DNA from 2 places in the Bacillus sp. SH7-1 genome. Region 2 is predicted to be linked to the other one. Evidence: a T-box and tRNA genes for the amino acid it is inferred to sense, from the RefSeq annotation. Region 2 holds a T-box; the other holds one or more tRNA genes.
What was found. A T-box is a leader RNA that pairs with one kind of tRNA and senses whether it is charged. The one in region 2 lies ahead of ileS2 (isoleucine--tRNA ligase), so its partner is inferred to be a tRNA-Ile.
Positions count from the first base shown of each region.

Region 1: it has a tRNA-Ile gene. The T-box ahead of ileS2 (isoleucine--tRNA ligase) is inferred to sense a tRNA for this amino acid. The anticodon was not compared.

Region 1 covers NZ_QNUD01000030.1:47-12,236, forward strand. Annotated here, with positions in the region: tRNA gene DN390_RS21770 (tRNA-Gly) at 1-43, shown strand, start outside; tRNA gene DN390_RS21775 (tRNA-Leu) at 60-148, shown strand; tRNA gene DN390_RS21780 (tRNA-Arg) at 152-225, shown strand; tRNA gene DN390_RS21785 (tRNA-Pro) at 236-309, shown strand; tRNA gene DN390_RS21790 (tRNA-Ala) at 325-397, shown strand; tRNA gene DN390_RS21795 (tRNA-Met) at 418-494, shown strand; tRNA gene DN390_RS21800 (tRNA-Ile) at 499-575, shown strand; tRNA gene DN390_RS21805 (tRNA-Ser) at 593-685, shown strand; tRNA gene DN390_RS21810 (tRNA-Met) at 714-790, shown strand; tRNA gene DN390_RS21815 (tRNA-Asp) at 794-869, shown strand; tRNA gene DN390_RS21820 (tRNA-Phe) at 881-956, shown strand; tRNA gene DN390_RS21825 (tRNA-Thr) at 971-1,046, shown strand; tRNA gene DN390_RS21830 (tRNA-Lys) at 1,057-1,132, shown strand; tRNA gene DN390_RS21835 (tRNA-Gly) at 1,146-1,216, shown strand; tRNA gene DN390_RS21840 (tRNA-Ile) at 1,227-1,303, shown strand; tRNA gene DN390_RS21845 (tRNA-Asn) at 1,311-1,385, shown strand; tRNA gene DN390_RS21850 (tRNA-Ser) at 1,393-1,483, shown strand; tRNA gene DN390_RS21855 (tRNA-Glu) at 1,490-1,561, shown strand; gene DN390_RS21860 (sigma-70 family RNA polymerase sigma factor) at 1,777-2,307, shown strand; gene DN390_RS21865 (DUF4179 domain-containing protein) at 2,300-3,328, shown strand; gene DN390_RS21870 (L-lactate dehydrogenase) at 3,908-4,852, shown strand; gene DN390_RS21875 (S8 family serine peptidase) at 5,021-9,244, opposite strand; gene DN390_RS21880 (CalY family protein) at 9,277-9,882, opposite strand; gene glgB (1,4-alpha-glucan branching protein GlgB) at 10,352-12,190, shown strand, end outside.
Region 2 covers NZ_QNUD01000009.1:209,391-221,580, reverse strand. Annotated here, with positions in the region: gene ftsZ (cell division protein FtsZ) at 1-971, shown strand, start outside; gene spoIIGA (sigma-E processing peptidase SpoIIGA) at 1,359-2,276, shown strand; gene sigE (RNA polymerase sporulation sigma factor SigE) at 2,296-3,015, shown strand; gene sigG (RNA polymerase sporulation sigma factor SigG) at 3,172-3,951, shown strand; gene DN390_RS10035 (YlmC/YmxH family sporulation protein) at 4,115-4,399, shown strand; gene pgeF (peptidoglycan editing factor PgeF) at 4,517-5,335, shown strand; gene DN390_RS10025 (YggS family pyridoxal phosphate-dependent enzyme) at 5,332-6,006, shown strand; gene DN390_RS10020 (cell division protein SepF) at 6,026-6,496, shown strand; gene DN390_RS10015 (YggT family protein) at 6,503-6,766, shown strand; gene DN390_RS10010 (YlmH family RNA-binding protein) at 6,782-7,549, shown strand; gene divIVA (septum site-determining protein DivIVA) at 7,639-8,145, shown strand; T-box leader at 8,197-8,421, shown strand; gene ileS2 (isoleucine--tRNA ligase) at 8,493-11,258, shown strand; gene DN390_RS09995 (TraR/DksA C4-type zinc finger protein) at 11,413-11,742, shown strand; gene lspA (lipoprotein signal peptidase LspA) at 11,867-12,190, shown strand, end outside.

The DNA of each region.
Region 1 (12,190 bases), on a different contig from region 2:
GCCAAGGTTGGGGTCGCGGGTTCGAATCCCGTCTTCCGCTCCAATTTTCAATATGACATGCCGGGGTGGCGGAACAGGCAGACGCACAGGACTTAAAATCCTGCGGTGGGTGACCACCGTGCGGGTTCGACCCCCGCCCTCGGCACCATATGCGCCCGTAGCTCAATTGGATAGAGCGTTTGACTACGGATCAAGAGGTTAGGGGTTCGACTCCTCTCGGGCGCGCTTTTATTAACGGGAAGTGGCTCAGCTTGGTAGAGCACCTGGTTTGGGACCAGGGGGTCGCAGGTTCAAATCCTGTCTTCCCGATATTCCCAAAAACATGGGGCCTTAGCTCAGCTGGGAGAGCGCCTGCCTTGCACGCAGGAGGTCAGCGGTTCGATCCCGCTAGGCTCCACTTATTTTAATATCATTTATGGCGGTGTAGCTCAGCTGGCTAGAGCGTACGGTTCATACCCGTGAGGTCGGGGGTTCGATCCCCTCCGCCGCTACCATAAAGGACCTTTAGCTCAGCTGGTTAGAGCAGACGGCTCATAACCGTCCGGTCGTAGGTTCGAGTCCTACAAGGTCCACCATTAGACGTTTACATCTCGGAGGTATACCCAAGTTCGGCTGAAGGGATCGGTCTTGAAAACCGACAGGCGGCGAGAGTCGCGCGGGGGTTCGAATCCCTCTACCTCCTCCATTTTTTTCTAAAGTAAATATTTTATCATCGCGGGGTGGAGCAGCACGGTAGCTCGTCGGGCTCATAACCCGAAGGTCGCAGGTTCAAATCCTGTCCCCGCAACCAAATGGTCCCGTGGTGTAGTGGTTAACATGCCTGCCTGTCACGCAGGAGATCGCCGGTTCGACCCCGGTCGGGACCGCCATTTTACATAAAGGCTCGGTAGCTCAGTCGGTAGAGCAGAGGACTGAAAATCCTCGTGTCGGCGGTTCGATTCCGTCCCGAGCCACCATTTTGAAGTCGCAAGCCGACTTAGCTCAATTGGTAGAGCAACTGACTTGTAATCAGTAGGTTGGGGGTTCAAGTCCTCTAGTCGGCACCACTTTCAAAATGAGCCATTAGCTCAGTTGGTAGAGCATCTGACTTTTAATCAGAGGGTCGAAGGTTCGAGTCCTTCATGGCTCACCATTTACAATTTAATGCGGGTGTAGTTTAGTGGTAAAACAAGAGCCTTCCAAGCTCTGGTCGAGAGTTCGATTCTCTTCACCCGCTTTTCAATTATGGGCCTATAGCTCAGCTGGTTAGAGCGCACGCCTGATAAGCGTGAGGTCGATGGTTCGAGTCCATTTAGGCCCACCATAATTGTTCCGCAGTAGCTCAGTGGTAGAGCTATCGGCTGTTAACCGATCGGTCGTAGGTTCGAGTCCTACCTGCGGAGCCATATTTATAGAGAAGTACCCAAGTGGCTCAAGGGGCTCCCCTGCTAAGGGAGTAGATCGCTAACGCGGTGCGAGGGTTCGAATCCCTTCTTCTCTGCCAGTAATTGGCCCGTTGGTCAAGTGGTTAAGACACCGCCCTTTCACGGCGGTAACACGGGTTCGAATCCCGTACGGGTCATACTAAAAGAGATAGCATAATCTGCTATCTCTTTTTTGTTGTGTAAAAGTGGACTTTGAATAGTCTGCTTTTTTTATGGATTTCTGGTGTCTTTTCTTTAATGCTGGGTATTAATCATTGCAATAAATTGTAGAAGATTGATGTATATGCACTTATTTTTGCAACCTTTTTATTCTCTCATTCGACTATATTAGTAAAGGGAGGAAGAAATAAAAATGGACATAGCCTATTTAGTAAAACAAGCAATAAGAGGAAATGATCATGCATTTGAACAACTCATTACTTTTGTTCGCCCAAAATTATATCGAACAGCCTATTCTTATGTAAGAAATGAACAAGATGCACTGGATATATACCAAGAAACAATTTATGAAGCATATCTTTCACTGAAAAAATTAAAAAAGCCGGAGAAATTTCAAAGTTGGATTATCAAAATTCTTGTTTTTAAATCCATTGATTTTGTAAGAAAATCCTCTAGACAATTTGTTGCGAATGATAAAATATTTGCTAATTTATGTACAGAAGAGAGCATGAATACATTAGAACAATCATTGGATTTAACCGAGGCATTTAATTTCTTAGATCCTACTTACAAAACTATTATTTTATTAAGGTATTATCACGATTTATCTATTAAGGAAATTGCTGAGGTTCTTAATTCTCCAGAAGGAACGATAAAATCTCAATTACATCGAGCAAAGCAAGCCTTACGCCCCATTTTAAAGGAGGGATATAGTTATGAATAAAGATGAATTTAATCACCATATCAATGATATTCCTATACCAGAAGACCGGTTAATTCAAAGAGAAAAAACAGCCATGCTTCAAGCTAAGAAAAATCAATATCGTAGGAAAAAAACAATCAAGTATTCTAGTCTTGTTGCTTGTGGAATATGTGTTTCTCTTTTAGGTTTTGGATTCATTTCTCCTGCTATGGCAAAGACATTATCGAGTGTTCCAGTTATAGGCCCCATTTATGCACAATTTAATGATATTGCTTCTGATAAAATTGAAAAGGATGAGCTTGCTACATCCATTGAAAGACAAGATAACCATAGTGGTTTAACGATGAATGTGAAAGAAGCTGTTTACGATGGCGGACGTTTAGTGATCACGGTGGAATACAAAGGAGAAAATACTATTTCCAATAGCAATGAAGAGAAAGCTGGATTTAGTTATGTAACCATTAATGGGAAAGAAGTTAGAGCTGCAATTGGTTCTACTTCACAGAAGTCAAAAGGACGAAACACCATTATCGAGCGGCATGAATTCACTCTGGCTAATTACGGTGAATTTGGTGATAAAATTGATGTTTCAGTCCATGGAGAAGATTTATTTGGAAAAACAGGTACATGGAACGTAGCATTTCCTCTTACAAAAGTTGAAGGTGAGATTCGTAAATTTACTCCTAATATAAAAACATTAACGAAAGATAATCTGTATGCATTAACAGTAGATCAAGTAGCCTTTTCTTCACTTTCAACGAGGATTGATTTGACCTTTGATTATCCAAATGAAATGGAAGTTAATGATAGCTGGCCAGCACTTGATTATACTGTCACTGATGATAAAGGAAAAATCTACGAAGGAGTCAGCTTACAAGTTGGTAGCACGGGACTATACGGACACCATATTGTTTTAGCTCTTCCACCAATGGATAATCCTCCAAAATCCTTAACAATTGAACCTACGTATCTTAGTGGTCTAAATGCTACATTAAAAAATGGAGGTGCTGAAGATTTGAAAACGACTGTGTTGCTACAATAATTGAAGAGCTTTGCTAGGTTTCCATGTCTATTGACTGTTAATAAGTGATGGTATGTTAATTTGACGTGTATGAAAAAAATATCGCTATTCAGCTAAGATAAATTTGTATCCATATAATCCAAAAACGCTATTCTTTTTGTAGAAATATACAGAAAGGATGGCGTTTTTTATACTGTTATCATTGTCGAGTTTTGTCGGTAAGTCGATATGTTGCAAAAATCGCTGATATAATTTGAGTTACGGTCGATATATTTAAAAAATCGCTGATATATTTGGAGTTACGGTCGATATATTCTAAAAATCGCTGATCTAATTTCACTTACCGACAAAAAACATAAGAAAATCCCCTTTCACAATCTAAAGAAAACGCCTCCATTGAAATGGATTCCACACCTATTCCAATAACTTTACACTTTATGTGAAAAAGTTCACAAATAGGTCATAATTTGTGAAGTAATTCACAATGATACGTGCTACAATATGAGTGTAAAGAAGTTAAACAACATTAAATTAGTATTTTAATTAATTACTTAAACAATCATAAAAAATAGATGTGAACAATAGAGAGGGGAAATTACCATGAAAAAAGGTATCAATCGTGTAGTATTAGTAGGAACAGGAGCTGTAGGTTGTAGTTACGCTTACTCAATGATCAACCAAGGTGTAGCTGAAGAATTCGTATTAGTAGATGTTAATGAAGCAAAAGCAGAAGGGGAAGCAATGGACTTAAGCCATGCGGTACCATTCTCTCCATCACCAACAAAAGTTTGGAGCGGTAGCTATGCAGATTGTAAAGATGCAGACTTAGTAGTTATCACTGCTGGATTACCACAAAAGCCAGGTGAAACTCGTTTAGACTTAGTTGAGAAAAATACAAAAATCTTCAAACAAATCGTTCGCGGTATTATGGATAGCGGATTCGATGGAATCTTCTTAATCGCAACTAACCCAGTTGATATTTTAACTTACGTAACTTGGAAAGAATCTGGTCTACCAAAAGAGCGCGTAATCGGTTCTGGTACTACTTTAGACTCTGCTCGTTTCCGTTACATGTTAGGTGACTACTTAGATGTAGATCCACGTAACGTTCATGCTTACATCGTTGGTGAACACGGTGACACTGAACTTCCAGTATGGAGCCACGCTACTATCGGTGTACAAAAACTAGAAACAATCTTAGCTAACAACGAACAGTACAAACAAGAAGACTTAGATAAAATTTTCGAAAACGTACGTGATGCAGCTTACCATATCATCGAGCGTAAAGGTGCAACTTACTACGGAATCGGTATGTCACTACTTCGTGTAACTAAAGCAATCTTAAGCAACGAGAACAGCGTATTAACTGTATCTGCATACCTTGAAGGACAATACGGTGAGAAAGATGCTTTCGTGGGTGTCCCAGCTGTTATTAACCGCGAAGGCGTACGTGAAATTGTAGAACTTGAGTTAAATGAAGATGAAAAAGCGAAATTCGCTCATTCTGTAAAAGTATTAAAAGAAACAATGGCACCAGTACTATAGTAATTGATAAATCATTCAGGGGCGGGACACTGCTTTCTACCTCTGAATTTATATAATTTAATATAAATTCCTTTTCCGGTTTCCCTTGTATATCCCCAATATACCCCTTTTGCTGGATTAGGGTCGTTTATAGAAAAGAGCACTCTACTTTACGTAGAGTGCTCTTTATTATTTTTTAGGTGTTAATCCTAATTTCTTTAAAATATCTACCAGTGTACCGCTTTTTGATTTTTCCACAGGTGTTTGTGATTTAGAAGCATCTGGTCCTTTTTTCAAGAAGTTCTTTTCAACGAAGCGAATATCTTTTTCGTCGACAATACCATCTTTGTTAAGGTCTCCGTCTTTCACAGATAGTCCTTTTTTACCATAGTTGCTAGCGATAATTTCAGCATCTTTTATATCAATTACTTTATCACCATTTACATCACCTGCAAGGTTTTCATCAAGGCGTGCATAATAATATTGGCCAAGCAGCTTACCATCTTTTTCAGTACCTAATTTTGTTGTTAGTTGGCTTGTTAAATGCCCTGGCACTTCTACATATAAGTTGTAGTCGCGTTTATTAACAGGAAGGCCATTTAATTTGAAGTATCCGTATTTATCTAGTGAGCCTTCAAACTTATGACGGTAAGAATCAGTCGCATATACTTTTACACCAAGCTTTGTATAATCGAACTTTTCATCTAAATATCCACGTTCATTTAAGAATGCACCAGGTTTAATATTTCCTTCTACTAGTGAATTTAAGGACATTACTGAGAATGATTGATCTTGAAGGACACGCATTCTATTTGGCTCTGTTTCTCCTGGCTTCCAGTATACAAACACTGGTGACTCTAATTGAGCATTTGCCTCATAAAACTCATCATTTTCTAATTTGAACGTTACATCAATGAATGGGAAATCACCATCTAATCCAGCGAAGTTTTTGTCATCGATAGCACCGCCAACTGTAACAGAGCCTGCCTCTAGTTTCGGTTCATTTACTTTTGCTGTTACCCCTTTTTCAGCAAGGAGTTTTTCAAAAGCAGGATTAAATTTCGCATTTGCAAATTTGAAGTTCTTCTCTAGGAACTTTACGTTAAATTCCCCAGCAACAAATTGTTTTACGTGTTTCGCATTTAGGGTTACAGTAAGTTCATCATTTTTGTATACTTCTTTTTTATCATAACTAGTTTTCGCATATTGAGCTCCTTGTGGGATAAACCAATAGTTATTTACACCATTTGGATAGTCAGGACCTGCAGTTGCATAATCGAAAATATATACGCCTGTGTTCATTGGACCTTCCACTTTAAAGGATTCAGGAGTAATGCCAACTTTAAAGTCACCATTTGCATTAATAGGTAAAAACTTATGCAAGTATGGAGAATAGTCATAATACATAACGCCATTCGCTTCTTGCGTAATGTTTAATCCTTTTCCTTTTAAGTAGTCAACGTTTGAATCGTACACATTTCCTTTAATCCATAGTGCCTTTTTGCCATCTTCCACTGTATAATTCTCTTCATTTAATTCATAAATACCAGGTTTTAATCCAGTTAATTTCACTTCAGGTGGTGTATTATCAATTACGACATAATCACCTTTCACACGTGCTTTCCCGGCTTTATCATAGCCAACAAACTCAATTGTGTAGTCTCCTTCTGGTAAGTTGATTTTCTCATCACCAATTGGTTTCGCAGGATCATTTGTGAAAGGATACACTCTGCCGTTAAAGAATGAATCTAAGTAGTAATATACATCCGTTTTTAGTCCACTCGTGTTTAACGTTCCAATGAAGCCAAGAGCCTTATTTGTTTTGGAATCTTTCACGATAAGATCTAACGTTTCAAGTTCGCTATTTAATTGGAATGCCCCGTGAACATATGATTCACCGTATGGATTAAATTTCGATGTATCAGTTGAAATTGCTTTTCTTGATAATATCGCATTTTCAATACCAGGCTCTGATACACGAATAGAGAACGGAATTTGATACGTTTCTTCTTTATTTTTCGTATTTGTAATATGAATATATCCTTCATATCGGCCTTGTTTTACACCGGCTGGAACATTAATTTTTGCTTCAATTTCATCTGTTTTGCCAGCATCAAGAGTAATTGTCTCTGGAACAGAAACTTTTACACCGTTTGCGGTAGCATCGTTAATAGCAGAAGATGCTGGTGTGTAAGAAATTTCTGTTTTGAATTCTTTTTTCTCTTGTTTATTATGATTTTTCACTTTTATACTTCGTTTTTGTTCAAGTGCTTCACCGTCTTTTTGATAAAACTTCCCGAATGCAATGGATCCGGTTTCTTCTGGTACTTCAATTACTTCATCATTTACAACTGTTTTTGTTGTATCTAGCACTTTAAAACTTGTTTCCGTATGAACGGCGTTGTACGCATCTACTCGTCCAGCTCCAACTTCATATACAGAATACTTTTCTTTTAAATCATCAGCTGTGTTCATAAGAGACGCCTTTACATCGAATGGAGAGTATTCTGGGTGTTCTTGTAAAATAAGAGCAGCAACGCCCGCGATATGAGGAGAAGCCATAGATGTTCCTTGCATACGCTCATAGGAAACGTCATAGTTTTCGCCTTCTTGTGGATCGTTAATATATTCAGGCACTGTTGAAAGTACAGCAACACCAGGCGCTGTAATATCTGGTTTAATATCATCATTTGATGTAACAGGGCCGCGTGAGCTAAAGTCTGCAAGATGATCGCCTTCTGTTTGAATATAACTAAGTTCGTCAAAGGTAAAGGATGTATTACCTTGTTCGATTTGAGCTTTTAGTTTTTCACCGTCTTCTTTCGTTAGGCGGAATGCTGGAATGTATTTTGTACTTTCGCCAACGTAGAAAGGAATTTCTCCGTCCACATTGTTATAAATAATAACGGCTTTTGCACCAGCTTGTTTCGCATTTGCGATTTTTTCATCAAATGAGAGTGTGCCACGTGCAACGAGAGCGATTTTTCCTTTTACATCTTTTTTACTAAATTCGTCAGGCGTACCGATTCCTACAGATTCAATAGGTAAAGATTGTCCTTTGAAATCTTCTATTTTATCAGTGAAGTTTTTGCCAAATAAAATTAAGTTAGGGAATTGTACCTGTCCAGCACGACCTGATAGTTTTGGTAAGGAAATAGAACTGTCACTTGCCCCGACCGTAATCGCAAATGGAGAAGCACCTGGTGATCCGAGTGTCGCTGGATTTGGACCAGAGTTCCCAGCAGCAACGACTGTAACAACACCGGAAAGCATCGCGTTATTGACAGCGATAGACGTTGGGTCAAGCGGATTGTTGCTATCATCACCTAACGATAAGTTAATAACGTTCATACCGTCAGAAATAGATTTATCGATTGCAGCAATAATACCAGAACTATCTCCGCTTCCGTATGGACCGAGTACACGATAGTTATACAGTTCAATGTCAGGTGCAACACCTTTTACTGCGGAATCTGATGTGTTTTTCTTTTGAGCAGAAACGATACCTGCTACGTGAGTACCGTGGGCTGTGTAGAAGGAAGAACCACGATCATCAAATTCAGGAGCACCAGATTGTTGCCACTCTGTATAGGTTGTTTCCATCGGATCAGCATCGTTACTAATAAAGTCCCAACCTTTTACGGAGTTTGGGTCTATCTTACTAGAATCTTCATCCGGTTTTGCACGATATCCTTTATACACGTCTTTTAAGTCTGGATGATTGTAATCAATACCTGTATCTAATACCCCAACTTTAATTCCTTTTCCGGTAATGCCCTCGCTATGTAACTTATCTACTCCAATTTGCGGAATACTATCTGTTAGTTTTTGAGGTGCTTTCTGCTCTGCTTGTTTTGGTAAATTTAATTTCACTTCGTAATCTTTCCAAATACGTTTTACAACCCCAATTCGTAACAATTCTTCAACTGTATTTGCAGGTAATGTTAGCGCAACCCCATTTATAGCATGTTTATAAGAACGTTTAATTTGTACAGACTGGAAATTCCCTGACTTTACTGATGGGCTGAATTGATAAAGACGTTTTAGTCCTTTTTGGAATTCCTCATGTTCTTGATCAATACGTGCTTTTATATTTTCAGGAGCAGCCTGTAACCCTTTTTCTTTTTGTTTTAATTCATTAATCTTTACTGGCGCAGTTTGAAATTCTACAATGATATTTACTGGTTCGGAACTACTCGTATTAATATCTGGCGAAATAGTAAAACCAGGATTGGCATCTAACGTTTGTAATGCCTGACGCTGTTCTTTAGAAAGTTTTGATAGTAAAGACTGGGCGTTTGAAGAGTCAATTTGGTTAATAGGATTTTCAGCAAGTACATTGAACGGAAAGGCAGTTGAAAACAGAACGCCAGCCGTTACAATTCCGGTAACAAAACGATTTTTCTTTTTCATGTATAAGCCTCCGATAATTTATATTTTAAAAATTATTTCTCTGTGCCTGGTGTTTGCTCTGCATGGAATGTCCAGTTTAACTGTAAGGAATCACCCTGGAATTTATTTTGATCTTGGTCGTTGTCTTCAAAGGAGAAGAGAACGTGTAAGGAATCTGTTTCACCGGATGGGATGCCGTCTATTAAGTTATGACGTTCTAGAGAAGTAGCTACATCTTCGGGTTTCATAGTTTTTAATTCTGATAGTTTTGTTTCCCACAAAATCTCATGATCATCGTTTGGATTAGATGGCTTTCCATCATTCACTAAAAATGTAACGATGATGTGATCGCCTAAATCTTCATCATCATTATTTTTCTTTGCATCTGTAACTTCATAGGATGTTTCAAGTGCTACTTTTGCAATATCCAATGACCCTTTATTTTCAAGCTTGAAATTTTTTTCAATAAAATCACCAGGCTTTAAATCTTTCACATCAACGATTACACTTGGATTAATAGAAAGGTCTAGTGTTCCCGCTTGAAATGAATTATTCGATGTTTCAGAATCACTGAAATAGGCGAATACACCGCCGAATGTAAGGGATAAGCCAAGTGAAGCTGTGACAACTCCCATTCCAACCTTTTGTTTTAATGACATAAGAAAGCCCCCTAATTAAATTTTTATGACGACCGTTCGTAACAAGGATAAATAAGTAAACATAGTAGTCCGCTATGAATTGTAGTTACGAAAAGTCGTCGTTCTTTATTGAGAACAAGTATATGCTTATGAATTTTCCATTTCAATAAAATTGTGACAAAAAATGTTGAGAAACATTTTTTTATGACAGATTATATTACTACGAATTTAAGTGAAAAATAGCGTGAAAAACAGTATGAATCTAATAAAATAGGGGTTGAGAAATAAATAATAGGATAAAAGGGTAGTAGGAAATGAAGCGTTTTCAATGAATATTCGTCAAAATTCGATATTTTATATAGAAATGTGAAAAAAATTAAACATTTTTAAGAAAAAAACGTATATTTTTTATAAATTAACAAGGATATTTCAGTTTTTCGCAGAATTGGTAAAGTATAAAAAATTCTGTCATCTTAGTGAGGTGAACATATTGAGTGTAATAAATTGTGAAGAAGTGAAACGAGATGAGTTTCATACAGAAAAGTACTATGACAGTTATAACATCTTTGGCGCACATGTTGTGACGGAAGATGAGATGCGAGGTGTACGATTTACAGTATGGGCTCCTCATGCGAAAGCAATGAGTGTTGTTGGAGATTTTAATGAATGGGATTATGAGCAACATAAGATGCTACAAATGACAGAAGAGGGAATTTGGTCCCTATTTATACCGCATATTGAAGAAAGAGAAATATATAAATATGCGATTGAAACGATAGCTGGTGATGTCATTTTTAAGGCAGATCCGTATGCTGTATATGCAGAAGTAAGACCGAATACGGCATCTGTAGTTTTTGATATAAAAGGATATGAATGGAATGATAAAAACTGGAGCCGTAAGAAAAAGAAAAAATCGATTTATAAAGAAGCGATGACAGTTTATGAATTACATTTCGGTTCTTGGAAAAAGAAAGAAGACGGAACACTGTATTCTTACAGGGAAATGGCAGAAGAACTCATTCCTTATGTGGTGGAACATCAATTTACACATATTGAAATTATGCCGCTTGTTGAGCATCCATATGATCGTTCTTGGGGATACCAAGGGACGGGATATTATGCAGCAACGAGTAGATTCGGCACGCCACATGATTTGATGCATTTTGTCGATGAATGTCATAAATATGGAATCGGTGTCATTTTAGATTGGGTGCCGGGGCATTTTTGTAAAGATGCTCACGGTTTATATTTGTTTGATGGGACACCGACTTATGAATATAAAGATAAAGATGTGCAAGAAAATCCAGTATGGGGAACTGTTAATTTTGATTTAGGAAAGAGGGAAGTACGTAATTTCTTAATTTCAAATGCGTTATTTTGGATGAGATATTTCCATATTGACGGTTTCAGGGTGGATGCAGTTGCGAATATGTTGTATTGGAATAAAGAAGGGCAAGAGCAAAGTAATGAGCACGCTGTTGCATTTTTACGAGAGTTAAATGAAGCGGTGTTTGCAGAAGATGAAGATTTTCTTATGACAGCAGAAGATTCAACAGCTTGGCCACTTGTAACAGCCCCAACGTATGAAGGTGGGCTTGGGTTCAATTACAAATGGAATATGGGCTGGATGAATGATGTGCTGAAGTATATGGAGTGTGCGCCTGAGTACAGGAAGTATATTCATGAGAAAATGACGTTTTCTATACTATATGCTTACTCTGAAAACTTTATATTACCGCTTTCTCATGATGAAGTCGTTCATGGGAAAAAGTCGTTATTAAATAAAATGCCAGGAGATTACTGGGATAAGTTTGCTCAACTTCGTTTGTTATATGGATATTTCTTTACTCACCCAGGAAAGAAATTACTTTTCATGGGAGGAGAATTTGGGCAGTTTGATGAGTGGAAAGACCTTGGAGATTTAGATTGGAATTTACATGATTTTGAAATGCATCGTTATATGCATGATTACTTTAAAGAGCTCATAGCATTGTATAAGCGCTCTAAACCACTTTGGCAGCTTGATCATTCGCCTGAAGGATTTCAGTGGATTGATGCTAATAATAATGAGCAAAGTATTTTCTCTTTTATCCGCCAAGGGGATAAACAAGAAGATGCGTTAGTTGTCGTATGTAATTTTACGAAAGCTACATATGAAAACTATAAAGTAGGTGTACCAGATTTCGAGTATTATAACGAGATTTTAAATAGTGATGCTGAGCAATATGGCGGATCAGGGCAAGTGAATAAGAAGCGTCTTAAGGCGATTCAAGAACCGTATCATAATCAAGCGGCACATGTAGAAATTACAATTCCACCATTTGGCGTA
Region 2 (12,190 bases):
GTGGAAAATTAACACGTGGACTTGGTGCAGGTGCAAACCCTGAAGTAGGGAAAAAAGCTGCAGAAGAAAGTAAAGAACAGATCCAAGAAGCACTTCGTGGTGCAGATATGGTCTTCGTAACTGCTGGTATGGGCGGCGGAACTGGAACTGGTGCAGCTCCAGTTGTTGCTCAAGTTGCAAAAGAATTAGGTGCATTAACAGTTGGTGTTGTAACACGTCCATTTACATTTGAAGGACGCAAGCGTGCAACACAAGCAGCATCTGGTATTGCGGCATTTAAAGAAAATGTAGATACACTTATTGTAATTCCAAACGATCGCTTATTAGAGATTGTTGATAAAAATACGCCGATGTTAGAAGCGTTCCGTGAAGCAGATAACGTATTACGTCAAGGTGTTCAAGGTATTTCTGATTTAATTGCAACACCAGGTTTAATTAACTTAGACTTCGCAGACGTAAAGACAATTATGTCTAATAGAGGTTCTGCTTTAATGGGTATTGGTTCTGGTAATGGAGAAAATCGTGCTGCTGAAGCTGCGAAAAAAGCGATTTCTAGTCCATTATTAGAAACATCTATTGATGGAGCTCAAGGTGTTATCATGAATATTACGGGTGGAGCTAACTTAAGCTTATATGAAGTACAAGAAGCGGCAGACATTGTAGCTTCAGCTTCAGATCCAGAAGTAAATATGATCTTCGGTTCGGTTATTAATGAAGGATTAAAAGATGATATCGTTGTAACTGTAATTGCAACTGGTTTTGATGATAGCATTGCAACTCAACCACCAAAACCAATTATCCGTCCGAATGTGAATCACACGCAACAACAGCAACAGCCAGTAGCTCAACCTTCAAAACAACGTGAAGTAAAACGTGAAATGAAGCGTGAAGAGCCGGTTGTACATGAACGTCATTCAGATTCAGATGATATCGATATTCCAGCATTTTTACGTAATCGTCGTAGACGATAAAAGAAAAGGAGCTTTTATGCTCCTTTTTTGTTTTATATAGGGAAAAGATCTGGTAAGCAGGTCTTTTTTATTTTGTATATTTTAATTTACCTCGCATTAATTACCTATAAAATTCCAGTTTATATGAGCTAAAAGAAACCAATCCTACTGATTAAAATTCCGTTTTATAGCTGTAGTAAAGGATTTTTAACTTTCTTTACATATAGTTCAATGGATTTGCCAGTTAAAAATAAAAGTATATCATTCTATGAAACTATACTTTTATTTTTTACCGACAGATTATGTCTAGAAATCACAAAATAACAAAAAAACACCTCCGCAAATTGACACACTTTCCTATTGGATATGCATTATACTAGTCTCAACTTAAATAAAGAGGTGAATTGTTTGGTTGTTTACGCCGACGTTGTTTGGTTGTTAAACGCCTGCATTGATTTTCTTTTACTTTTATTAACAGCCACCGTGTTAAAAAAGAAGATCAAAAGATGGAGGCTTGTGTTAGGGGCATTTATAGGTTCAACCATTGTTATTTTTGCCTTTACTCCTTTCGCTTCTATGATGACACATCCAATTATGAAACTACTGTACTCGTTACTTATTGTGTATACAGCATTTGGGTTTACAACGTTTAGAAATTATACACAAACTGTTTTTACTTTTTACTTTGTCACCTTTATGGTTGGCGGAGGGTTAATTGGCACTCATTTCTTTTTGCAAACGAATGAAATGGTAAGTGGATTGGTCCAATCTCAATCAATTTCTTACGGTGACCCAATTAGCTGGTTGTTTGTTGTTTTTGGTTTTCCAGTAATTTATTATTTTTCTAAAAAGCGTATTGAAAGCGTAGAGGTTACAAAAATACACTATGATCAAATTGTGAAATTGAAAATTCAATTAGCTGAAGAGGAACTAGAACTCGCAGGTTTAATTGATAGTGGGAACCAACTTTACGACCCGTTAACAAAAACACCCGTTATGATTATGCATATTTCATCATTAGAACATTGCTTACCAGCTTGGTTAACAGAACAAATTTATTCCAAAACAGAGATTCCTCAAATACCAGAAAATGATTCTGGGTGGGCGACAAAATTACGCTTAATTCCTTTCCGAGCAGTAGGAGTAGAGAATCAATTTTTATGGGCAATTAAGCCAGACAGTGTGCAAATTTATCATGAAGGTAGTTCTATTGCCGTGGACAAAGTATTGATTGGATTAAATACACAACAGTTGTCAACCAATGGAGAGTATCAATGTATTGTGCATCCGAAAATGTTAATTTCGCAAAAAATGGTAATTGCTTAATAATGGGAGGCGGGATAATATGATGAAATTAAAATTTTATTTAGTATATCTTTGGTATAAAGTATTGTTGAAATTAGGAATTAAGACCGATGAAATTTATTATATTGGTGGAAGTGAAGCATTGCCACCGCCGTTAACGAAAGAAGAAGAGGAAGTTCTTTTGAATAAATTGCCAAAAGGCGATCAGGCAGCAAGATCATTACTAATTGAACGCAACTTACGGCTAGTTGTATATATAGCAAGAAAGTTTGAAAATACAGGGATAAATATTGAAGATTTAATTAGTATAGGAACAATCGGTCTTATTAAAGCAGTCAATACATTTAATCCAGAAAAGAAAATAAAATTAGCAACATATGCCTCGCGTTGTATAGAAAATGAAATTTTAATGCATTTGCGCCGAAATAACAAAAATCGTTCAGAAGTTTCTTTTGATGAACCGCTTAACATCGATTGGGATGGGAATGAACTTTTGTTATCTGATGTATTAGGTACAGACGATGATATTATTACAAAAGATTTAGAAGCTACTGTGGATCGTCATCTTCTAATGAAAGCATTACATCAATTAAATGATCGTGAAAAACAAATTATGGAACTTCGGTTTGGGCTTGCTGGAGGAGAGGAAAAGACGCAAAAAGATGTGGCGGATATGCTTGGGATTTCACAGTCATACATTTCGCGTTTAGAAAAAAGAATCATAAAAAGATTACGAAAAGAATTTAATAAAATGGTGTAAGAATAAGACCAGCCGTTATCTAGGCTGGTCTTATTCTCTTTAGTTGTATGAGGAGAGACAACTAAAATGAAAAATGAAGAGAAAACCGCATGCATAAAATCCCCTTCAAAGGAAATACTTTACACTGTACAGCAACTCCCGATAGGAGGGAACACTTTGACGAGAAACAAAGTAGAAATTTGCGGTGTTGATACAGCTAAACTTCCCGTACTAAAAAATGATGAAATGCGTAAATTATTTCGTGAAATGCAAAGTGGAGAGATAAGCGCAAGAGAGAAATTAGTGAATGGAAACTTACGTCTTGTACTGAGCGTCATCCAAAGATTTAATAACAGAGGAGAATATGTTGACGATTTATTTCAAGTTGGTTGCATTGGACTTATGAAATCCATTGATAACTTTGATTTAGGCCAAAATGTAAAATTTTCAACGTATGCTGTGCCGATGATTATTGGGGAAATACGCAGATATTTGCGTGATAACAATCCAATTCGCGTATCTCGCTCATTACGAGATATTGCGTATAAAGCGTTACAAGTAAGAGAAAAGTTGATTGCAGAAAATTCAAAAGAACCAACAGCGATGGATATTGCAAAAGTACTTGAAGTGACTCATGAAGAAATTGTTTTTGCTTTAGATGCGATTCAAGATCCAGTTTCATTATTTGAGCCGATTTATAACGATGGAGGAGATCCCATCTTTGTTATGGATCAGTTAAGTGATGAAAAACAAAAGGACGAGCAGTGGGTTGAAGAGCTAGCACTGAAAGAAGGGATGAAGCGTTTAAATGATCGTGAGAAAATGATTATTAGAAAACGTTTCTTTCAAGGCAAAACACAAATGGAAGTTGCAGAAGAAATTGGGATTTCTCAAGCGCAAGTGTCACGTTTAGAGAAATCAGCTATTAAACAAATGAATAAGACGATTCAAGGATAAGGTTTCACCATTTATGGTGAGACCTTTTTATATGTAATATAGTTTGTTTGCACTCATAGTAGGGTAGCTGTGTTCATATAATGAAAATAGTATGGAATTAGTAAAGGGTGCTTCCTGTTAATTTGAGAAACAGTATTTTTTTATTCGTCATATATAAGGGGGGATGAAAGTGATACGAATTTCGGAGTTGCAGATGAAAGACATAATAAATGTGTCAGATGGAAAAAGGCTTGGAAATATTGGAGATATCGAAATCGATATGAACACAGGGAAGATTAAATCTATCATTATTTCCAAACAGGCACGTATGTTAGGGATTTTTGGGAAAGATGTAGAAATTGTAATTCCTTGGGAGGAAATTATGAAAATTGGGGAAGATGTCATACTTGTTAGAGTAAATCCTGTTAATTCTGTAACAGAATCAATACAAACACCGACAATTTCATAAAGAATATTACAAATTCCTCTTTTTTTTCTGTTAGGATTATGAAAAAATAAAAGTATGGTAAAATAGACAGGAAGTACCATGCTTTTTTATGTTATTTTAATTAAAAGGAGCAGCCTTATGAGAGAACCATTTAAATATGTGGACGATATACTGTATTTACAAGCGTGGAAAGAACTTGGAAACATTACTGCTGGATTTACGACAAAAGATGGTGGGGTAAGTACGGGCTCCTTTCATGCGATGAATTTAGGATTACATGTGAATGATATCGTGGAGAACGTTCATGAAAACAGACGCATTTTAGCTAATAAGTTACAAAAACCATTAGAAAACTGGATTTGCTCTGAACAAGTTCATGATCATCATGTTGAAAAAGTAGGACAACAGGAAAAAGGAAGCGGCGTCTATTCATATGAAGACGGCATTTCAAAAACAGATGGCATTTATACGACTAATAATGATGTTCTTCTAACATCTTGTTACGCGGATTGTGTTCCACTCTATTTTTATGCACCATCACATGGTATGATAGGACTTGCGCATGCTGGATGGAAAGGGACTGTAAAAGAGATTGCAAAAGAAATGATTCAAAAATGGAATGCAGAAGGGATTTCAAGTGATGAAATTCAAGTTGCAATTGGACCAGCAATTGGATCTTGTTGTTACGTTGTTGATGATCGAGTGTTAACAGCGGCAGAACAAGTAGTAAACGGTTCTGTCCCTTATAAAAAAATTTCTGATGGGCAGTATGCAATTAATTTAAAAGAAATTAATCGTATATTATGTGTACAAGCAGGCATAAAAGAAGAGAATATTGTAATGTCATCTCTTTGTACAAGCTGTGAAGAACAACTATTTTTCTCTCATCGTCGTGATCAAGGTAAGACGGGGAGAATGTTGAGTTTCATAGGTTTTAAGGAGGAAGAAAGCAAGTGACAGTACAAAAAAATTTAACAACTGTAAACGAAGCAATTAAACAATCTTGCGCACGAGCGGGACGTTCGTTGCAAGATATTAAACTCGTTGCGGTTACAAAAACGGTAGGAATTGAAAAAACGAATGAAGTAATTGAAGCTGGAATTATCGATTTAGGTGAAAATAGAAATGAAGGTTTCTTACAGAAGTACGAGCATTTCGGTTCAAAAGTGAATTGGCATTTTATTGGATCATTACAAACGAGAAAAGTAAAAGAAATCATTAATGAAATCGATTATTTACATTCGTTAGATCGTCTTTCACTTGCAAAAGAAATTCAAAAACGTGCGGATAAGAAAGTGAAATGTTTTATTCAAGTGAAAACATCATCTGAAGAATCAAAGCAAGGGTTGGCAATAGAAGAAACCATTTCTTTTATTCAAAGTTTGCAAGAATTGGATAAGATTGAAGTGGTGGGACTAATGACAATGGCTCCGTTTACAGAAGAAGAAGAAGAAATCAGACGCTGTTTTAAGGAGTTACGTATGCTACAAACAGAGGTGCAGGAGCTAGAATTATTACATGCGCCATGTAAAGAATTATCAATGGGAATGTCTAATGATTACACGATTGCGATTGAAGAAGGTGCTACATATATTCGTTTGGGGACGATTTTAGTAGGAAAAGCGTAAAAGGAAGGAGAATCTTATTATGAGTTGGTCAAAAGTAAAGTACTTCTTTTTTGATACACCGGAAGAAAAAGAAGCAGCTCAATATAGTTATGAAAAGGAGCAAACAGACATGAAGAAGCAGCAAGATCCGCCAGAACAACAAGATGTTACGTTTCCAAAAGCGCAACCGAAACAAAATGTTGTGAGCATTGAAACAGCAAAGCAATCTTCAAAAGTTGTTTTATTAGAACCACGCACATATTCGGAAGCGCAAGGGATTGCGGACCATTTAAAAGGTAGACGAGCTGTTGTGATTAATTTACAACGAATGTCTACTGATCAAGCTGTACGTATCGTTGACTTTTTAAGTGGTACTGTATACGCTATAGGCGGGGACATTCAAAAAATAGGACCGAAAACATTTATGTGTACGCCTGAAAATGTAGATATTGTTGGTGCAATTTCAGAGTTATTCGGTGAAGAAGAAGACACAAATATAAAGAGGTGGTAATACGCCATGGTAACAGTTTTAAACGTTTTAATTACTGCTATCGAGATTTACTCGTGGGCACTTATTATTTACATTCTCCTATCATGGTTCCCAGGTGCAAAGGAATCAACTTTCGGAGATTTTCTTGCGCGTATTTGTGAACCGTATTTAGAACCATTTCGCAGATTTATTCCGCCGCTTGGTATGATTGATATCTCTCCACTCGTTGCGATTTTTGCGTTAAAGCTTGCTACGAATGGTTTAGTAAGTATATTCCGCTATTTCTTATAGTAAGAGGTTAAATACATGAGCATCTATGAACATTTCAGACCCGATGAGGAGGTCTTTGTGGATAAGGTGTTAGAGTGGAAGCGAGCAGCGGAGTACCATCAAGTGAAACTAACAGATTTCCTTGATCCAAGGCAACAACAAATTGTCACTATGGTAATAGGACAAGGGGATGTTGCTGTACAGTTTGATGGTGCAACACCTCATGCAGAGCGTAAAAGAGCACTCATTTATCCGGACTATCTAGTAGTAAATGAAGAGGAATTTCAAGTAGAGGTATTAGAAATTGACTATCCTTCCAAGTTTTATACGCTAGAACATAGGCAAATATTAGGTACATTTATGTCTCTTGGTTTAACGAGAGAAAAATGTGGAGATATTTTGCTTCAAGAAAATCGTGCCCAAATTATAGTCGCGAAAGAAGTTGTATCTTATATTGAGATTAACTTACAATCGATAGGGAAAGTGAAAGTTTCCTTATCACCAGTGCAAGGAGAAAAAATTCTACAGATGCAAGAAACGTGGGGAGAGAAATCTGGAACGGTTTCTTCACTTCGTTTAGATGTTATGTTAGCTGAAATGTTACATATATCCAGACAGAAAGTACAACCTTTCATAAAAAATGGACTAGTAAAAGTGAATTGGAAAACAGTGGAGCAAACCTCTTATGAATGTTATCCAGGAGATGTTTTTTCAGTGAGAGGATATGGACGAAGTAAATTGTTTTCTGTAGAAGGTAGAACAAAGCGCGACAAATGGAGAATTTTGTATGGTATACTAAAATGATTGGTTTTTTAGAAGGAAATCCTCCTATTTTGTCGAAGAAAAGATATAATTGAAAGAGGAAATTTAGATAACTACTTGGAGGTGGCGTTGTGCCGTTAACACCATTAGATATTCATAACAAAGAATTTGGTCGCGGATTCCGTGGCTATGATGAGGATCAAGTAAATGAGTTTCTTGATCAAATTATCAAAGATTATGAATTAGTCATTCGTGAGAAAAAAGCTTTAGAAGAAAAAGTTGCGCAATTAGAAGGAAAGTTAGATCATTTTTCTAATATTGAAGATACGCTAAACAAATCTATCGTTGTTGCACAAGAAGCAGCGGAAGAAGTAAAACGTAATGCACAAAAAGAAGCAAAATTAATCGTACGTGAAGCGGAAAAGAATGCAGACCGTATTATTAACGAAGCATTAGTAAAATCAAGAAAGGTTGCTTTTGATATTGAAGAGCTGAAGAAACAAGCGAAAGTATTCCGCACTCGTTTCCGTATGTTATTAGAAACACAGCTTGAAATGTTAAACAACGATGATTGGGATAAACTAATTGAGTTAGAAGACGAAGTAGATGAACTGTTGAAAAAAGAAGAAACAGTGTAAGCTTGACGTTTTTCTCATTATTACATATAATTTTAAACAACATATTTATTAAGAAAAACGAAGATAGGGATAAGTACCTTTTTCATACCTTATATAGCGAACTGAGGATGGTGTAAGCTCAGGATAAGGAGATAATGGGAATATCACCCTGGAGTTCCGCGCTGAACAAATAGAGTAAGCGTAGGCGTATATTCGCGTTAAGAATATAAAGAGGATTGTATACATACGTATAGGATCTACTAGGGTGGTACCGCGGGAGACTTTCTCGTCCCTTTTTGGGATGAGAAAGTCTCTTTTTTATTCCGTTTTTTAAGTCTTTCTTTTATACATGTAAGGAGGAATTGAGCATGGAGTACAAAAATACATTACTAATGCCAAAAACAGAGTTCCCAATGCGTGGGAATTTACCAAAACGTGAGCCTGCAATGCAAGAACAGTGGGCTGAAATGAATATTTATGAAAAGGTACAAGAACATACAAAAGGTCGTCCTTTATTCGTACTGCATGATGGACCTCCATATGCAAATGGTGACATTCATATGGGACATGCATTAAATAAAGTATTAAAAGACTTTATTGTTCGTTATAAATCAATGACTGGTTACTGTGCACCATATGTTCCAGGTTGGGATACGCACGGTTTACCAATTGAGCAAGCTTTAACAAATAAAGGTGTAAAGCGTAAAGAAATGACAGTTGCTGAGTTCCGTAAGTTATGTGCAGAGTATGCATATGAACAAGTAGAACGTCAACGTGAACAATTTAAGCGTTTAGGTGTACGTGCTGATTGGGATAACCCATATATTACTTTAGAGCCAGCTTATGAAGCACAACAAATTAAAGTGTTTGGTGATATGGCGAAAAAAGGTTATATCTATAAAGGGCAAAAACCAGTTTACTGGTCTCCAACGAGTGAATCAGCTTTAGCAGAAGCTGAAATTGAATACCAAGATAAAAAATCAGCATCTATTTACGTAGCATTCCCTGTTAAAGATGGAAAGAACGTATTAGAAGGTGATGAGAAATTCATTATCTGGACAACAACACCTTGGACGTTACCTGCAAACTTAGGTATTTCTGTTCACCCAGAACTTGAATACAGCATTGTAAAAGTAAATGATGAAAAATATATTATTGCGTCTGAACTATTTGAGACAGTTGCAAAAACGTTAGAATGGGAAAATGCTGAAGTTGTGAAAACTGTAAAAGGTAGCAAACTTGAGTATACAGTTGCAAAACATCCATTCTACGATCGTGATTCATTAGTTATGCTAGGAGATCACGTAACAACAGATGCAGGTACAGGGTGTGTTCATACAGCACCAGGACACGGGGAAGATGACTTCGTTGTTGGTAAAAAGTATGGATTAGAAGTACTTTGCCCAGTTGATGATAAAGGTGTATTAACAGAGGAAGCACCTGGATTTGAAGGCTTATTCTATGATAAAGCTAACAAGCCAATTACAGAAAAATTAGAAGAAGTAGGCGCGTTACTGAAACTAACATTCATTACGCATTCATACCCACATGATTGGAGAACGAAAAAACCAATTATTTTCCGTGCGACAGCACAGTGGTTTGCATCTATTGAAGCATTCCGTAAAGAGTTATTAGAAGCTGTTGCGGAAACAAAATGGGTACCAGCGTGGGGCGAAACTCGTCTTCATAACATGGTTCGTGACCGTGGTGACTGGTGTATTTCTCGTCAGCGTGCATGGGGTGTGCCAATTCCTGTATTCTATGCTGAGAATGGTGATCCAATTATTACAGATGAAACAATTAACCATGTAGCAGATTTATTCCGTGAACACGGTTCTAACGTATGGTTCGAGCGTGAAGCGAAAGATCTATTACCAGAAGGATTTACACATCCAGGTAGCCCAAATGGTGAATTCCGTAAAGAAACAGACATCATGGATGTATGGTTCGACTCAGGTTCTTCTCACCAAGCGGTATTAGAAGAGCGCGAAGACTTACAACGTCCAGCTGATTTATATTTAGAAGGATCTGACCAATATCGTGGTTGGTTTAACTCTTCATTATCAACAGCAGTTGCTGTAACAGGTAAAGCTCCATATAAAGGCGTATTAAGCCATGGTTTCGTATTAGATGGTGAAGGACGTAAAATGAGTAAGTCGATTGGAAACATCGTCGTACCGAAGAAAATTATGGATCAATTAGGCGGGGACATTCTACGCTTATGGGTATCTTCTGTTGACTATCAATCTGATGTACGTATTTCAGATGATATTTTAAAACAAGTAGCAGAAGTGTATCGTAAAATCCGTAACACATTCCGTTTCTTATTAGGAAACTTAGATGACTTTAAGCCAAGTGAAAATACAGTGGCAGTAGCTGAACTTCGTGAAGTAGATCGTTACATGTTAGTGAAATTAAATGACTTAATTACAAAAGTAAAAGAAGCATATGAAACATACGACTTCGCTGCTGTATATCATGCAATTCATAACTTCTGTACAATTGATTTAAGTTCATTCTACTTAGACTTTGCAAAAGACATTTTATACATTGAAGGTGCAAACCATGAAGATCGTCGTGCAATTCAAACGGTATTATATGATGTTCTTGTTGCATTGACAAAACTTGTAACACCAATCTTACCGCATACAGCTGATGAAGTATGGCCATATGTTCCGGGTGTAACAGAAGAAAGTGTACAATTAACTGATATGCCAGAAGCTGTACAATTAGATGGTGCGGAAGCATTGAAAACAAAATGGGATGCATTTATGACATTACGTGATGACGTATTAAAAGCGTTAGAAGTAGCGCGTAATGAAAAAGTAATCGGTAAGTCATTAAATGCAAGCATTACGTTATATCCAACTGCAGAAATGAAGGCTATGTTAGAGTCTATTAGCGAAGACTTAAAGCAATTATTCATCGTTTCTGAGTATAAGCTTGGTGGTCTGATGGAAGAAGCGCCAGCAGATGCGCCTAAGTATGAACATACAGCGGTTGTTGTTGCTCAAGCAACTGGTGAAACATGTGAACGTTGTTGGGTAGTTTCAGAAACAATTGGTAAAGATGCTGAACATGAAACATTATGTGAGCGTTGTGCAACAGTTGTTAAAGAAAATTATGTAAAATAATAAAAAATGACTGCACGTAAAGTGCAGTCATTTTTTATTGATGGTATATTGAAATAACTTTCACTCTCTTTCCTATGAAGGAAAAATGTGTGAGAGGTAAGCATATAAATTTCGGACACACTAATCGTACATTGCAGCTGGGAGGAATGTACACGTGAATGAAATGTATATGGAAATAAAAGAAGAATTGCAATTGATGAGAAAAGAATTGCAAGAGAGACTAGCTAAAGAGGTCATGCACAAATATGATACAGAGTTTAGCGAAGAGCTTGGATATGAAATTAAGGAAGAGATAAAGAAAAAACTGCTATTACATGATATAAAAGAGGATTTAAAAGATGTAGAACGTGCATTATTTAAAATGGAAATAGATATGTATGGTATTTGTGAAGAAACAGGGAGAGTAATTTCGGTAAAACAAATGAAAACGATGCCGACTGCCCGTACTATCCATGAATTTTTCTATGAAAAAGTAAATGTATGAATGTGCACAACGATATTATATTACCTTTTTTTAATTTATTTTATTCTTCTATAAAGGTTCATTGTGAAAAGGTTGCAGCTATGCTAAAATTTTGAGGTACACTGTCTTTGTGGGGGAAATGAAAATGATATATTATGTAATAGCGTTATTTGTCATTGCCATCGATCAAATATCGAAATGGCTAATTGTAAAGAACATGGAATTGGGTACGAGCATTCCGATTATCGATAATGTATTATACATAACATCACATCGAAATAGAGGAGCTGCCTGGGGGATTTTAGAAAATAAAATGTGGTTCTTCTACATTATTACAGTCATTTTTGTAGTATTTATCGTATTTTATATGAAAAAATATGCGAAAACAGACAAGCTTCTAGGAATTTCATTAGGTCTAATATTAGGCGGAGCAATTGGTAACTTTATTGATCGTGTATTTAGACAAGAA